DNA from 4 places in the Neobacillus sp. BP17 genome. Region 2 is predicted to be linked to each of the others. Evidence: riboswitches for the same ligand, from Rfam matches in the RefSeq annotation. Region 2 holds a riboswitch; each other region holds the start of a gene.

Region 1 (3,570 bases), 1.4 Mb from region 2:
TTATATTGAAGAGTACGAAAAATTTAATAAATAATTAGGGAGTTATTTGATAATTTAAGATTTAAGCTAAAAAAATGTTAATGTATATAAAACCATCTATAGAAAAAAAGCCGAGCATCCCAATTCAAAATAAAATGCTCGGCTTTTTAGATTGAAAATACTTAAACTAAACCTTGCCTAGCCACATCCTAGGTATCCATCCCTAATTCAATAGATTAACTTTCAATTTACCGAAGAAAATTCTCAATAAGGCTAATTTGCTCTTCCGTATTTAAAGCTGGGGCATGACCAAGTTTTGGAATCGTTACCATTTGACAGTTTGGTTTTTGCTTCATTTTTTCCGCAACATCAAGAGGAAGAACGTCGGAAATTTCTCCTCGAATGAGTAATATTTTTGATTGAATTGCTTCCCAGTAGTTCCATAAGTTTAGATCTTCTGTGTGCTGAAATTGCAAAGCAATGTTTGGATCATAATCAGGACTCATTCCACCCTCATCGCTTCTTCTACATGAGTATTGGGTAAAATCATTCCACTCCTCTTCATTCGAAAGACCAAATGTGGTATAAATGGTTTGATAATACTTCTTTAATTCACTAAAGGTTTTAAATTGCGGTGGATTCCCTACATAGCTAATAATTCGTTTAATGCCTTCAATATCCTGAACAGCATTTTCAGAAGCACCTGCTCCAATGTCATTTAAAACTAAATGTGAAATCCGGTTCTGATGATTAAGCGTTCCAGCAATACGCATTCCAATGGCTCCACCCATTGAGGTCCCAACCCATCGGACCCGTTCGATTCCTAAATGGTCCAATAATTGAATCGCCAGGTTACTGTAGTTTTCAAAACAATAGTCCTTTTCGGGGGAAGAACTCCATTGGCTCAATCCCCGCCCAATTGTATCCGGACAAAGGATATAGTAGTTTTGGGATAGATGGCGGGCTAAAGTATCAAAGTCTCGCCCATTTCGAGTTAAACCGTGCCAACAAACCACAGCTGGTTTCTGTGGATCTCCCCATTCTGTAAAATGAACTTCCATTCCATTAATCATTTCAAACCTAGATCTAGGAGAAGACATACAACCACCACCATTCATTTTTAATATTCCGACAATTAAATATTCGATTTACTGGCAAGAATCCCTTCTTCCACCTACTCACAATATATTTGAAATGGGAATTGATTTCTAATTTTTTCATAAAACGTCGGTATTTGTAGAACTTTATTTTGTAATTTTTGAAAAAATTGTAATATAATTTACATATCGTTTATAGATAAAGGCAAACTTTTCGAAAGATTGGGACGCAAAGCTACGGGTCTAAGGTTTTAAACTATGATGGCTGGGCTGCCTAAAATAGGACTTATTTTAGGAGGCTAGATTATGAAAAAAATCAATTTGGAATATGCAATACTAGATCAAGACTGGGGAGTTCAAGAACTTGACGATTGTATTCGCCTTCTTATTGATGTGAAATTAAATTGGGATAAAATGGACTTAGAGCCTGAGGTGAAGAATGCCTTTCCTTACTTTCATTTAATTGTTGATCTTTATCCAAACGGATATATTAACTATGAAATGTATCATCATTTTAGTAATTTAAAATTTAAAAGATTTTCGTTTTATAGTTGCTGTGGACAAAAAGAAGGAATGGTTTGTTCGTTCTTTAATCAATATGCAGCGGAAGTTTTTTGCGAAGTTCTGAAAAAAGAGGAGAAGATTAAACACTTCTTTACTTGGCATCTCTCTAATAACAAAAAGAGTGTTAACCAGTAATATTACAATGGCCTTGAATGGAACTTTTTTTGATTCTTAATATGATGGATGTTGTTAGAAGAGCTGCCAAAATTGGCAGCTCTGATTTTTCCGTTATAGCATCCTTTTTCCTTCAACGACCTTTTAAAGTGAGCCTCATTAGACTAATTTAAACTAGTAGAAATTTAAAATAGAATTGACTGTTTAAACCCTTCAACCATATTTAAATAAAATAAAATTTTTATGAAGTTCCCTTTCATATATTGAAATCCTGACAGCTAAGTCTTCCGTTCTTAAAACAAAATCTTTTACTCCAATAAATTCAGATTCAGCAATCAAATAGAATTGTGTTCCCTTTTTTAAACCTTTAAAGTTATTCTTTAACTTATATACCTTCATTATTTTAACTAGTTTCTCCCATAATCTTTATTAACACAGACATTTACACTATTTTATTGCTTTTTTGAGTCTGCTATCAACAAAAATCCAGTAATGCTCTTCAATTAGAATCAAATCTTATTCTAGAAAAAAAACAATTTTACCATTTATTTATCAATACAATCTTTCCAATTGCTTTATTAGATTCCAAAAAAGTATGTGCTTCATTTACTTGATCAAAATCAAAAACCGTTTCATCTACTAAAGGCTGAAGTTTCCCTTCCTCTACAAGATTCGATACTTTTCGTAATATGTTCCCATATTCCTGCCTTTTTTCCTTATTCATAATTTTTAAAATCATAAAGGTAATATGTAATGATAGTGCCTTAGCATGCAGAGGTGACAAATCATGCGTTGAGCGTGCTGCGATGGATAATACGGTTCCGTAAGTGGCAGCAGCTTGGAAAGATCGATCTAGGTTTTCGCCACCGACTGTATCGAACACAACGTCAAACCCTTTTCCATCTGTATGTTCTATTACATACTCCTCCACTGACTGTTCTCGATAATTAATGGCCACATCTGCACCTAAACGCTGTCCAATGTTTAATTTTTCCTCAGATGAAGCTGTAGTATATACTTTTGCTCCAGCTACCTTTGCTAGTTGAATGGCGACATGACCTACCCCGCCTGTAGCTCCATGAATAAGGACCGTTTGGCCGTTTTGAATATTCGCACGATTATAAAGTGACTCCCATGCTGTAATCGTTACGAGAGGAAGCGCCGCTGCTTGTGCCATCGTTAAATTTCTTGGTTTAATAGCTAGAAGCTGCACATCCGCAAGCATATACTCAGTTAGGGCACCGTCTGTTCCTTTCACACCACCTGCGCAACCAAAGACTTCATCACCAATCTTGAACTCTGATACTCCGTCTCCAACCTCTACAACTACTCCAGCTACATCGCCGTGTAATATCGCTGGAAATTCTGGTGCAATTGCAGATACCACTCCAGACCGAACTTTTGTATCAATTGGATTTACACTTGTTGCTTTTACATGAATAACAACATGCCCAGGAATTGCCTCAGGCTTATGAACCTTAGCCATCTCAAAAACAGATGGATCACCAAATTTTTTAATCACTTGTGCTTTCATTTGATATCACTCCTCTCCTATCATTTTACATTAAGTATTTAATGTAGCTAAAATAATGTGAACTTTATTTATATAACGTATTTTCTTTTAAAAGCAAAAATCTCATCAACCGCTTGGTGATATCCACCTGATTTTTGAATCGATTCCCTTATAGTTGAAGCAGCTTCATGGAAAGATGGTTCATTTAACACATGATCTGCGGCATCACGAAGTTGATTTGCAGTCAAGCCTTGCACTGGTAATGTAGTACCAGCTCCGAGATTGGCCACCTGCCCGGCAATA
Region 2 (3,570 bases):
AGCAGATGAAAGATGTTTTATATCGAAAACAAAAGATCATGGCTTCAAGTGAGAGCATGGAAGCAGTTAAGAAGAGTCGTGAAGCAGTTGAAAGAATTGTTTCTGAATCTAAAGTAGTTTATGGAATTACGACGGGATTTGGAAAGTTCAGCGACGTCCTTATTGATAAAAACGATGTTCAGGACCTCCAACTTAATTTAATTCGCTCCCATGCATGCGGGGTTGGTGAACCTTTTCCAGAATTAGTTTCCAAAGCAATGGTACTTCTACGAGCTAACGCTCTCCTCAAGGGTTTTTCAGGAGTCAGACCTGTTGTCATTGAAAAATTATTAGAGTTAGTAAATCTGGATATCATTCCTGTTATCCCACAGCAGGGCTCTCTGGGGGCAAGCGGTGATTTAGCCCCGCTTTCTCATCTTGCACTGGTTTTAATTGGCGAGGGAGAGGTATTTTACAAAGGGAAGCAAATGGCGGCTTTTGACGCACTCCAACAAGAGGGAATTTTGCCTTTAACCTTGGAGGCCAAAGAAGGTCTAGCCCTTATTAACGGGACACAGGCGATGACAGCTATGGGTGTGATCGGGTATTTGGAGGCAGAACAACTAGCACATGAAAGTGAGCTAATTGCAGCTATGACAATGGAAGGGTTAAATGGAATTATTGATGCATTTGCGGAAGAAGTTCATGTTGCTAGGGGTTATAAACAACAAATTGATACAGCCGCAAGAATCCGTGCTTATTTAAGTGATAGTTTATTAACTACACAGCAGGGCGAGTTACGAGTTCAAGATGCTTATTCTCTCCGCTGCATTCCACAGGTTCATGGTGCATCGTGGCAAGCTCTGGATTATGTGAAAGAAAAATTAGAAATTGAAATGAACGCGGCAACGGATAATCCATTAATCTTTGATAATGGGGAAAAGGTGATTTCTGGAGGAAATTTCCATGGACAGCCGATTGCTTTTGCAATGGATTTTATGAAAATTGCCGTGGCTGAACTGGCGAATATTTCAGAAAGACGGATTGAAAGATTGGTTAATCCGCAGTTGAATGATTTACCAGCATTCCTTAGTCCGCAACCTGGTTTGCAATCTGGGGCAATGATCATGCAATATGCGGCAGCAGCACTGGTATCAGAGAATAAAACACTTGCTCATCCAGCTAGTGTCGATTCCATCCCATCCTCTGCTAATCAGGAGGACCATGTAAGTATGGGTACAATAGCATCAAGGCATGCCTATCAAATTATCCAGAATGCACGAAGAGTTGTGGCAATTGAACTGATTTGTGCGATGCAGGCGGTGGAGATTCGCGGGATTGATAAAATGGCTGCAAATACTAGATTGTTTTACGACAAGGCACGCGAACAGGTAGCATCCATTAAACAAGATAGGGTATTCTCAAAGGATATTGAAAAAGCTGCTTATTGGCTTAAGTCAATCGATTTTTCACCATTTATTAGAAACTTAAGGATTGAAAAGGGACAATTCTAAAAATGATTTCTTCATAAAAAGAAGGCGTGAGATGCTCACGCCTTTTATTCTGTCTGATCATTTAGTAAGCGGGCAGTATCTCCTCGATACTCATCCTCGTTTTCTACACGATTTTTAAACGCTTCACGTACAACTAGGAATTCTTCGTCACCAACTGCTTCTTTCGCATGTTTTTCTGTTAAACTGCCTTCCGGGAAGTTTCCTGGATGGTTTTTCTTTTTATGTTCAAAATGTTCTCCACGTGCCAATTACAACACTCCTTTCGTCTACGCAAGTATCATTCCCGAAACAGAGTGAAATAATTACTTTTTTAATTCCTTCCACAAAAAAGAAAAAGCTGAATGACAGTGGAATCTTTTTAATAGATTCAATCTTCACCAGCTTTTTGTTTGGTGGAGTCTGGCTTGCATATGCGATCCAAAAAATACCCTGCAAACACAATAAATGCAATCGGAATTGAAAAATTCAACACATGGATAAAGGTCATTGTATGAAATCACCACCTACTCTAGAATATTAATAATATTCGGAAAATTATTTTATTGTTTACATTATATGCCAATTTTCACGGTTTAGACAAATATTTAAGTTATATGTTGGAAAAGTATTTTGGTTTTGGTTAACGAAGGGAATAAACAACAAGCTTTTTTCCAAAAATTAACTATTTTGACAGATGGTGTTTAGATTAAAAGTCTTAATTGGGATATTTTTGTAGAAATATGGTATAATTTGTTATAAATAATTGTGTGAAAATTTAATCAATACGACAAATTACAACAACCAACTAAAATAGGACTAGATATAATATCAATAAAGATTAAGTAAATTGTCCTATCGAATTCAGTGACTTAAGGTTTATTAAATGTCAGAAAAAGGCAAACCTGTTGAAAAGCAGGGACGCAAAGCCGAGGGTCTAAGGCAGGTTTTTTGCTAGGATGGCCGGGCTACCTGGAATACATTCTGTATTTTAGGAGTGAGTAAAGTGGTTATTACGAAAAATGAATTTGAAGTAATCGATCAGGAATGGATTGCACTCATATTGGAAGCAAAGGACTTAGGGTTATCCATAGAAGCAGTTCGTGATTTCTTGGTCACAGAGAGATGATAAGACACACATGGCAGTACAAAAAAAGCATTCTACACAAAAATAACTTTTTTGTAGAATGCTTTTTTTTTCAATAAGATTGTTTTATTTCTACTTATCATTTTGATTAATTCGCCATTTGTTAAATTCAAGGAAATCTCGAAATTGTTCCTTAGAAACGCCCGAATTCATTGCGTCCTTGACTAGATTCATCCAATCAATATCTAGTTCCTCTTTATTAATCTCTTCATGTATCAAGTGATCTACAGGAATATTTAAAACAACAGCGATTTTTTCTAGAAACTTTATAGAAGGATTCTCTTGTTTGTTATTTTCAAGGTTACTTAAATAAGATTTAGCCACACCTGCTTGAGCAGCAAGTTCGGAAAGTGACATCTTTCTATCTAAGCGAAATTTTTTTACGCGATCACCAATCATTAGTCTCACACCCAATTATTATTCACTCTACATTAATTCTATCAAAAAGAATAAGAAAGCACCATATTAAGAACAAATTAATAAGGAAAATATGTACTTTATGAAATAATATAGATAAAGTATTTTTGAAAAAATATCAGGATAGAGTTATATTAAAAGTGTTGCCTATTGCGGCATGTTTTATAATTTATTAGTGGTATGTTTTTAGTCGAATAACAATTTTGATTTGCATACATAAAAATAAATAAAAAGGAAGGGGACCCTACAATAATGATTGTCCTTAAATCACAACGTGAAATAGAAGCAATGAAAAAGGCAGGGGAAATTCTAGCTGCCTGTCATAAAGAAATAGCTAAATTGATTAAACCAGGTATTACCACTTGGGAAATTGATGCCTTTGTGGAAGAATTTCTTAAGAAAAAAGGTGCGACTCCAGAACAAAAAGGCTATAAGGGCTATGAATATGCGACATGTGCAAGTATAAATGACGAAATATGCCACGGCTTTCCACGGAAAGAACCTTTAAGCGAAGGGGATATTGTGACGGTAGACATG
Region 3 (3,570 bases), 350 kb from region 2:
GCATTTGATCTTTTGGTGATATTGGGGTGGATAAGGATTGATTTTGTACGGCAAAGTCTTCAATTCCTGCTAATTCGGATGGATTTAGACCAATGTTTAACGTACCTTCAAGAGTCTCTACCTTTAGTTGATCAAATTTATACTCAATTTTGTCTACATGGATGGCCTGTTTTTCATATAATTGTTTGATTTCTGCTTGCATTTTTTGGAGAGTGCTCTCTAAAGACTGAATTCTTTGCTCCTGAGCTTGAATACACATCTGCAGCCATTGAAGATATTGGGAATAATCCTGATACATGTAATCACCTCACAATTATTTCTCCAATAAACGTATTGATTATCATAAGATCGGCGGCCTATTTATCCTGTTTTCTTACTGCGGCTTGTAGGGGCACTGATGGTGTCCCTAATAAAGAGCCTGAAGATTTGATTGTTTGTGGTGCAGGTCCAGTAAATCCGCCAGTATTATATAAATGAGCCATCGGTTTAATAATCCCAGCACTGCCTATTTGTAAGACTGAGGAATTGGTAATCCCGCCAATTTTTATGAAATTAATCTGAATGGACTGCTGGATATAAAAGTTCATTTAAAATCACCCATTCATTAAGCATTAAGTGCAATCCCTTGATCGTAAACATCTGAATCACTTGTATTAGTTGAACTTACATTATTTTGAAGTTGTAAGCTTTCCCCAGTGTTAAAGGAACCAGCGCCAGAAAATGTTTTTGCGGTAGAAAATGGCATAATTTTATATACATCGCCAATATGGAAAACAGAACTGCTGCCAAGCGTAATGACCTGTGCAACTCCAACAATTGCTGGCATTTTCAACACCCTTTTTTCATAGTATCTTCTACATCCTATGTATGGGTAAAGGTAATGTGATTGATACGCCCAAAATTATTGAAATCAAGAATCGTATACGATTTTTAATATTCATTTGTAGAACGATCGATTAGAAATAGTTATAATTACCTATTTGCTTGTACAGAAAATAATAAATAAGTTGGGTTTTCGGTTGTTTAGAAAGGGACTATTATATGAGTAAGAGATCAGTCGGAAATAAACACTGTTTCTCGATAAAGGCAAACCTGATGAAAATCAGTGACGCAAAGCTATAGGGGCTAAGGTGCATTTGCACTAAGCCAGCCAGTTACCGAAAGATTAGGGTGTTTCATAATGGATATTCATGTCTGCATAGTTGTTCTATGTATCTATGGATATTCTATGAATTCTATCCCCCCTTTGGTAAAGGCGGGACTATCTCTATTTTATGGAGGTGGAAACTAATCGACTACTTAACCTGTTTTGGACCCATAAATCCCCTTATTTTAGATGAAGATGTTTCAGAGGTTATGGTAAATGGACCTAACCAGGTGTACTGTGAACGTAAAGGAAAATTGGTATTAACGTCAGTACAATTCCGTGACAATGAACATGTCAAGACAATGATAGACAAAATTCTTGCCCCACTTGGATGGAAAATCGATGAAAGTTCGCCAATGGTAGATGCTAGGCTGCCTAATGGCTTACGTGTTAATGCCATCATTCCTCCCCTTGCATTAAATGGACCAGCCATTACAATCAGGAAATTTTCAAAGGATCCCTACCAAATTGAAGATCTAATCAACTTTGGGACAGTGACAGAAGAAATGGCATTTTTTCTAGATGCATGCGTGAAAGCCCGCTTGAATATGTTTGTTAGCGGTGGTACGAGGTCTGGTAAAACAACCACTCTGAATGCCCTTTCCAATTTTATACCTGATGAAGAAAAAATCGTAACGGTTGAGGATGCTGCCGAAATTCAGTTGGGACAGGGTCATGTAATCTCACTAGAACTTCGACCTTCCGAAATAAAAGGTAAAAGAGCCATTTCGATTCGAGAGCTTCTCAAGAAATCGTTACGAATGAGACCTGACCGTGTTATTATCGGAGAAATCCGTGGTGGAGAAGCGCTTGATATGCTTCAGGCAATGAATTCTGGCCATGATGGTTCACTTGCTACAGGGCACTCATATAGTCCAAGGGATATGATTAGCCGTTTGGAAACCATGGTCCTTTTAGCAGGATTGAATAATTCTATTAAAGACATTCGAGAGCAAATTGCAGGAGCAATCGATGTGATTATCCAGCAAACTCGTTTAATGGATGGAACAAGGAAAATTATCAATATTACTGAAGTTCAAGGAATGGAAGGAGAAAATATCGTTCTGCAAGACATCTTTTCCTTTAAACAAAAAGGAATTAATTCTGAGGGGAAAATTATTGGACAACTTATACCGACTGGTGTCCGCCCCAAATTTTATGATCGCCTAGAGGCATCAGGGATTCATATTCCAGCGTCATTGTTTAAATAATCTCAGGTAATAAGAGGCATTAAATTTATGAATGGTTAGGGGCTGAATTTCCTTTAAATAGGGTTCGGCTTTTTCTTGTTCACTAAATTTGTTCGAGGGAGTTATTTCTTTTAATATATTAATTGTGAGACAATCATATTGAGGTGAAAAAGAGTGAAATTTGTGACAGTAGAATATAACAATGAATTGTTCGTTGGATTGCTTGACCAAACTGAGGCCGCAGTCCTTTTGTTAAACCTTGCTGAAGAAGAAAGAATGGGCATAAGAAGTTTTCCTCCTTCCCTGCTTAAATGTATCGACTTAGGAGATCTCTTTATTGAAAAGGTGAAAGAGGTTCTTGATTGGGTTACTAATTGCGGACAAACTTCATCTTTTTACGTCCCAATTGAACAGGTAACTTTGCTTGCTCCTATTCCGAGACCGAGTAAGAATATTTTTTGTGTAGGGAAAAATTACGCAGAACATGCGATTGAAATGGGGAGTGAGGCCGATATCCCTGAACATATTATGGTCTTTACAAAAGCACCAACAACAGTTATTGGGCCTAATGAAATGGTCCTAAATCACAAAAATATAACGGCTCAACTTGATTATGAAGGCGAGCTTGCCGTCATCATTGGTAAAAAGGGGCGGGCAATAAAAAAAGATGAGGCATTGGATTACATTTTTGGCTATACCATTATTAATGATGTAACCGCACGAGATTTGCAATCGAGGCACAAGCAGTTTTTCATCGGCAAAAGCCTTGACACAACCTGTCCGATGGGACCTTGCATTGTTCATAAAAGTTCTATCGATAATCCGAATTCCCTAAATATCGAAACGAAAGTAAACGGAGAATTAAGACAGAATTCAAATACTAAGAACTTTATTTTTCCGATTGAAGAGGTTATCTCCATTTTATCAGATGGAATGACACTGGAACCTGGTGATATTATTGCAACTGGGACACCAGCTGGTGTAGGGAAAGGGTTTAAGCCCCCTAAATTTTTATCTCCAGGTGATCAAATGGCAGTCACAATTGAAAAAATTGGGACACTGAAGAATACTATTCAAGAATAAAGCTATACTTGAAAAATAATTTATAGCATTCTCCTATTTGTAACTTTATTTGACTTGCTTTTTTTCGTGTTTATAAACTGTTTATGGTATGATAAGGTTCGAATTAAAAGAAATTTTATACATAAGGAGGAACTAACTTGATTCACGGTC
Region 4 (3,570 bases), 2.2 Mb from region 2:
CCAATACGATGGTTGTTGTCATTGCACCCTTCATTCCAAGGTGCTCATCTGATAATGGATGGGCAATAATATTACCAACAACTAAGGCGATAACGAAATCAAGTAATCTTAATTGAGAAATCGCACGCTGTCCTATTAGTTTAGCAACAATGAGCATAAAGAAGAATCCAATTACAGCTCTTAAGATCCACTCCATGAAATTAAGAGTTTCCTGAGCTTGCAAAAAATCCATTGAAGGCAAATAGTCACTCCCTTACCAATAATCGTCCTACTTATTATTATCTCGATTTAGCATTTTTAATATAAAAAATACCGATACAATACCGAATGAGTCAATAACTAAATCGTAAAACCGTCCATCTCTACCAAAAAACAATTGCAGGAATTCTGTAAAAAACGCAAAAATAATGGATATGCCAATAGAATATTTGTGACTTCTTATTAGATTGAAGAGAAGAAAATCCATGATCGCAAAACCAACAAAATGTCCTAATTTAATTTTAATAAATTCAGGATGAATCAAAGTTAAATCATTAAAATAAAAAAAAGACAAAAAATCAGGATTTGAAACCCACTTTAATCCAAAAGAATGTAAATATATTAGTCGCTCTATACTCTCAGTCCAGGTATTTACCAACAAAAATAGGCCCCATAAAATAATCAATAGGACTTTTATGAAAAGAAATCGTTTCTGTGTCTTTCTTTTCTTATCGATTCTACAGCTACCTTGTATCGGTTGATGATCCAAAATACTTGCTCCTAACTAACTATTATTTCTTAATCTACATTTTACCATTGTTCCTTTTAAAGAACAAACGGGGATATTCACATTAAAATAATCCAATAATGTACCACTTTCGTATTATAGGTGAATGAAATTTCTCTGGGTAAAATTAACTCCTCTCCGTTTACAAAATTCTACAATTTCTTTATAATGAACAAGGGGGGTTCTTTTTTAGGAACTAATAATTAGAAAAGAAGGGGAATCATGATATATCCACTAATAAAAGAAAGAGACAAGATTCACATTGTGAAGGATTCCAATCATTGTGCATGCGGTATAGTCTTTAACAAGGATCGGATTATTAATAGGAAGACCCTTAAAAAAATTAAATTTATTGAAATAGGTCAGGTAACATGTGAGAAATGTGTTTTAAAACTTCTAAACTACGATTAATTGGTTTATATAAATTTTGTCGAAATTCTGTCGATATTTTTGGAAATATTTTCATTTAGTTTCCATCAAGACTATAGTACTATTAGTTTATTCTATAATAATTTAATACTTTAATACTATGAATGACAAAGGCAAACCTTTCGAAAGATTGGGACGCAAAGCTACAGGTCTAAGGTTTTTAACTAGGATGGCTGAGTTACCTAAAATAGTAATCATTTTAGGAGGGTTAATTTTGTCTGCATTAACCGTTGAACAAGATATTGATACAGAATGGTTAGATCTTATTAATGAAGCTAAAAAGATAGGACTCTCTATTGATGAAATTAGGGATTTCCTAAATCGCTCCCTTGGATTAAAGACTATTGAACCGGAATATAATTAATAAGAGGGGTAATTGAGTGTTTAATTTTCGCAATATTCAATTGATTTAAAAAACAGCTTAACAAATTAATGAGCAATTTGTTAAGCTGTTTTTTTAATTTTAATAATTTAAAAACTTCACACAAACCGGATACGGAACCTCGATATCAGCCTGAATCAATGCAAGTTTTCCTGTGTTTTCATCTCGTGAAAACAAGACAAGGTTACTGGACTCTTGGTTCGACGCCACAATGAATTTCTCTGTTGGGTCGAACATAAAATCTCTCGGCCAATCACCTTCAGTGGAGGTGCGATCAACAAAGCTAAGTTCTCCCGTTTCTTGGTCTACACGGAAAACAGCAATACTGTTATGGCCACGATTACCCGCGTAAACAAACTGTCCATCAGATGAAATATGAATGGCGCTGCCTTGATTATTCTCGTTGAAATCTTCAGGAAGCGTAGAAATATATTGTTTTTCTGTAAAATGACCATTTTCCGAATGATAGGATAAAACAATCACTTCCGAACTAAACTCTGTCATGATATATGCATATTTTTGGTTTGGATGGAAAACTAAATGTCTTGGTCCGCTTCCAGCTTTTAATGGGAGAAAGTGCGCTTTTGAAAGTGTCCCATCACTGTTGACTGCATAAGTAATTAAAGCATCAATACCCAATTCAACCACTGCTAGATAATTCTCATCAGGGGTGATGCCGGCATAATGGGTATGCGGTTTCTCTTGTCTTGGGTCTGGACCAGAACCTTCATGTTTTATAATCGATGCGGCTGGTTGAATCGTGCCATCTTCCTGGTTAATTAAATAAGATTCTACCGATCCTTTATGATAATTGGCACTGAATGCATAACGGTTGTTACTGTCAACACTCACATGACAAGGTGATGAGCCCTGAAGTAACTGACGATTGAGCTCGGTTAATCCGCCTTCCCTGTTTATGGAATAAGCAACTACTCCTCCATTTTCTCCTTCTTTAACCACAGAATAGAGGTATCGATTGTCCTTACTGATCGTGACATAAGTTGGATTCTCTAACTGTGCAGCTGCAACTTGAATATCTTCGATTCTTTTCTTGTCCGAATTTAGTTTAAACGTGTAGATTCCTTCGCTGCCGCCCTTGGTGTATGTTCCTATATAACCGATAAATGTTTGGTTGTTTGTCATTTTTTTGGCTCCTCGAAAAATGTAGTCTGTTTATTTTATCAGAAATTTTATTTATTACTCAAATATAGAACCCGAATTGACTGAAAATTAATTTGATATGGTATAGTTTGGGTGTTAGTTTTATCAAAAAGTGAATAGAAATGAGGGAACCCCACATGGTTTACCAAGCTGCAGAAAATCGTTATGAATCAATGAAGTATAATCGGAGTGGCCGTTCAGGGTTATTACTACCGGCCGTTTCACTTGGACTTTGGCACAACTTTGGCGGTGTGGATACATATGAAAATGGACAGGCAATGCTGAAAAGAGCGTTTGATTTAGGCATTACCCACTTTGATTTGGCCAACAATTATGGTCCGCCGCCAGGTTCGGCTGAAGAAATGTTTGGTAGAATCTTAAAAACAGACTTTGCTCCATACCGTGATGAAATGATCATATCTTCAAAAGCGGGCTATACGATGTGGCCGGGTCCATACGGGGATTGGGGCTCAAGAAAATACTTGATATCTAGTCTAGATCAAAGTCTAAAACGAATGGGACTTGATTATGTTGATATTTTTTATTCCCACCGTCCAGATCCCAATACACCACTTGAGGAAACCATAGGGGCATTAGATTCTATTGTTCGTCAAGGCAAGGCGTTATATGTTGGAATCTCTAATTATAGTGCTGAACAAGCGTCAGAAGCTATCAAAATCTTAAATCAGTTAGGAACACCTTTGTTAATCCATCAGCCAAAGTATTCGATGTTTAACCGCTGGATAGAGGATGGCTTACAGGATGTGCTTCAGGAAAACGGGGTAGGTTCAATCGCTTTTAGTCCGTTAGCGCAAGGTTTATTAACAAATAA

What was found. Region 2 has a riboswitch for cyclic di-GMP ahead of AC4QJR_RS05340 (anti-repressor SinI family protein). Riboswitches for the same ligand answer to the same signal wherever they lie in the genome.
Region 1: it holds a riboswitch for cyclic di-GMP, as region 2 does, so the genes downstream of both, AC4QJR_RS12175 (hypothetical protein) here and AC4QJR_RS05340 (anti-repressor SinI family protein) in region 2, are expected to answer to the same signal.
Region 3: it holds a riboswitch for cyclic di-GMP, as region 2 does, so the genes downstream of both, AC4QJR_RS07035 (TadA family conjugal transfer-associated ATPase) here and AC4QJR_RS05340 (anti-repressor SinI family protein) in region 2, are expected to answer to the same signal.
Region 4: it holds a riboswitch for cyclic di-GMP, as region 2 does, so the genes downstream of both, AC4QJR_RS23060 (anti-repressor SinI family protein) here and AC4QJR_RS05340 (anti-repressor SinI family protein) in region 2, are expected to answer to the same signal.

The regions. Positions count from the first base shown of each region.
Region 1 covers NZ_CM184198.1:2,519,870-2,523,439, reverse strand. The annotation lists gene AC4QJR_RS12185 (hypothetical protein) at 1-34, shown strand, start outside; gene AC4QJR_RS12180 (alpha/beta fold hydrolase) at 228-1,079, opposite strand; cyclic di-GMP riboswitch class I at 1,271-1,354, shown strand; gene AC4QJR_RS12175 (hypothetical protein) at 1,383-1,775, shown strand; gene AC4QJR_RS12170 (zinc-dependent alcohol dehydrogenase family protein) at 2,293-3,288, opposite strand; gene AC4QJR_RS12165 (macrolide family glycosyltransferase) at 3,357-3,570, opposite strand, start outside.
Region 2 covers NZ_CM184198.1:1,126,373-1,129,942, forward strand. The annotation lists gene hutH (histidine ammonia-lyase) at 1-1,493, shown strand, start outside; gene AC4QJR_RS05335 (hypothetical protein) at 1,538-1,741, opposite strand; cyclic di-GMP riboswitch class I at 2,358-2,445, shown strand; gene AC4QJR_RS05340 (anti-repressor SinI family protein) at 2,476-2,598, shown strand; gene AC4QJR_RS05345 (helix-turn-helix domain-containing protein) at 2,689-3,015, opposite strand; gene map (type I methionyl aminopeptidase) at 3,286-3,570, shown strand, end outside.
Region 3 covers NZ_CM184198.1:1,472,981-1,476,550, forward strand. The annotation lists gene gerPC (spore germination protein GerPC) at 1-298, opposite strand, end outside; gene AC4QJR_RS07025 (spore germination protein GerPB) at 357-587, opposite strand; gene AC4QJR_RS07030 (spore germination protein) at 605-826, opposite strand; cyclic di-GMP riboswitch class I at 1,076-1,162, shown strand; gene AC4QJR_RS07035 (TadA family conjugal transfer-associated ATPase) at 1,210-2,358, shown strand; gene AC4QJR_RS07040 (fumarylacetoacetate hydrolase family protein) at 2,512-3,420, shown strand; gene AC4QJR_RS07045 (YisL family protein) at 3,558-3,570, shown strand, end outside.
Region 4 covers NZ_CM184198.1:4,716,802-4,720,371, reverse strand. The annotation lists gene AC4QJR_RS23070 (DUF421 domain-containing protein) at 1-232, opposite strand, end outside; gene AC4QJR_RS23065 (VanZ family protein) at 269-748, opposite strand; cyclic di-GMP riboswitch class I at 1,298-1,381, shown strand; gene AC4QJR_RS23060 (anti-repressor SinI family protein) at 1,410-1,559, shown strand; gene AC4QJR_RS23055 (lactonase family protein) at 1,659-2,720, opposite strand; gene mgrA (L-glyceraldehyde 3-phosphate reductase) at 2,876-3,570, shown strand, end outside.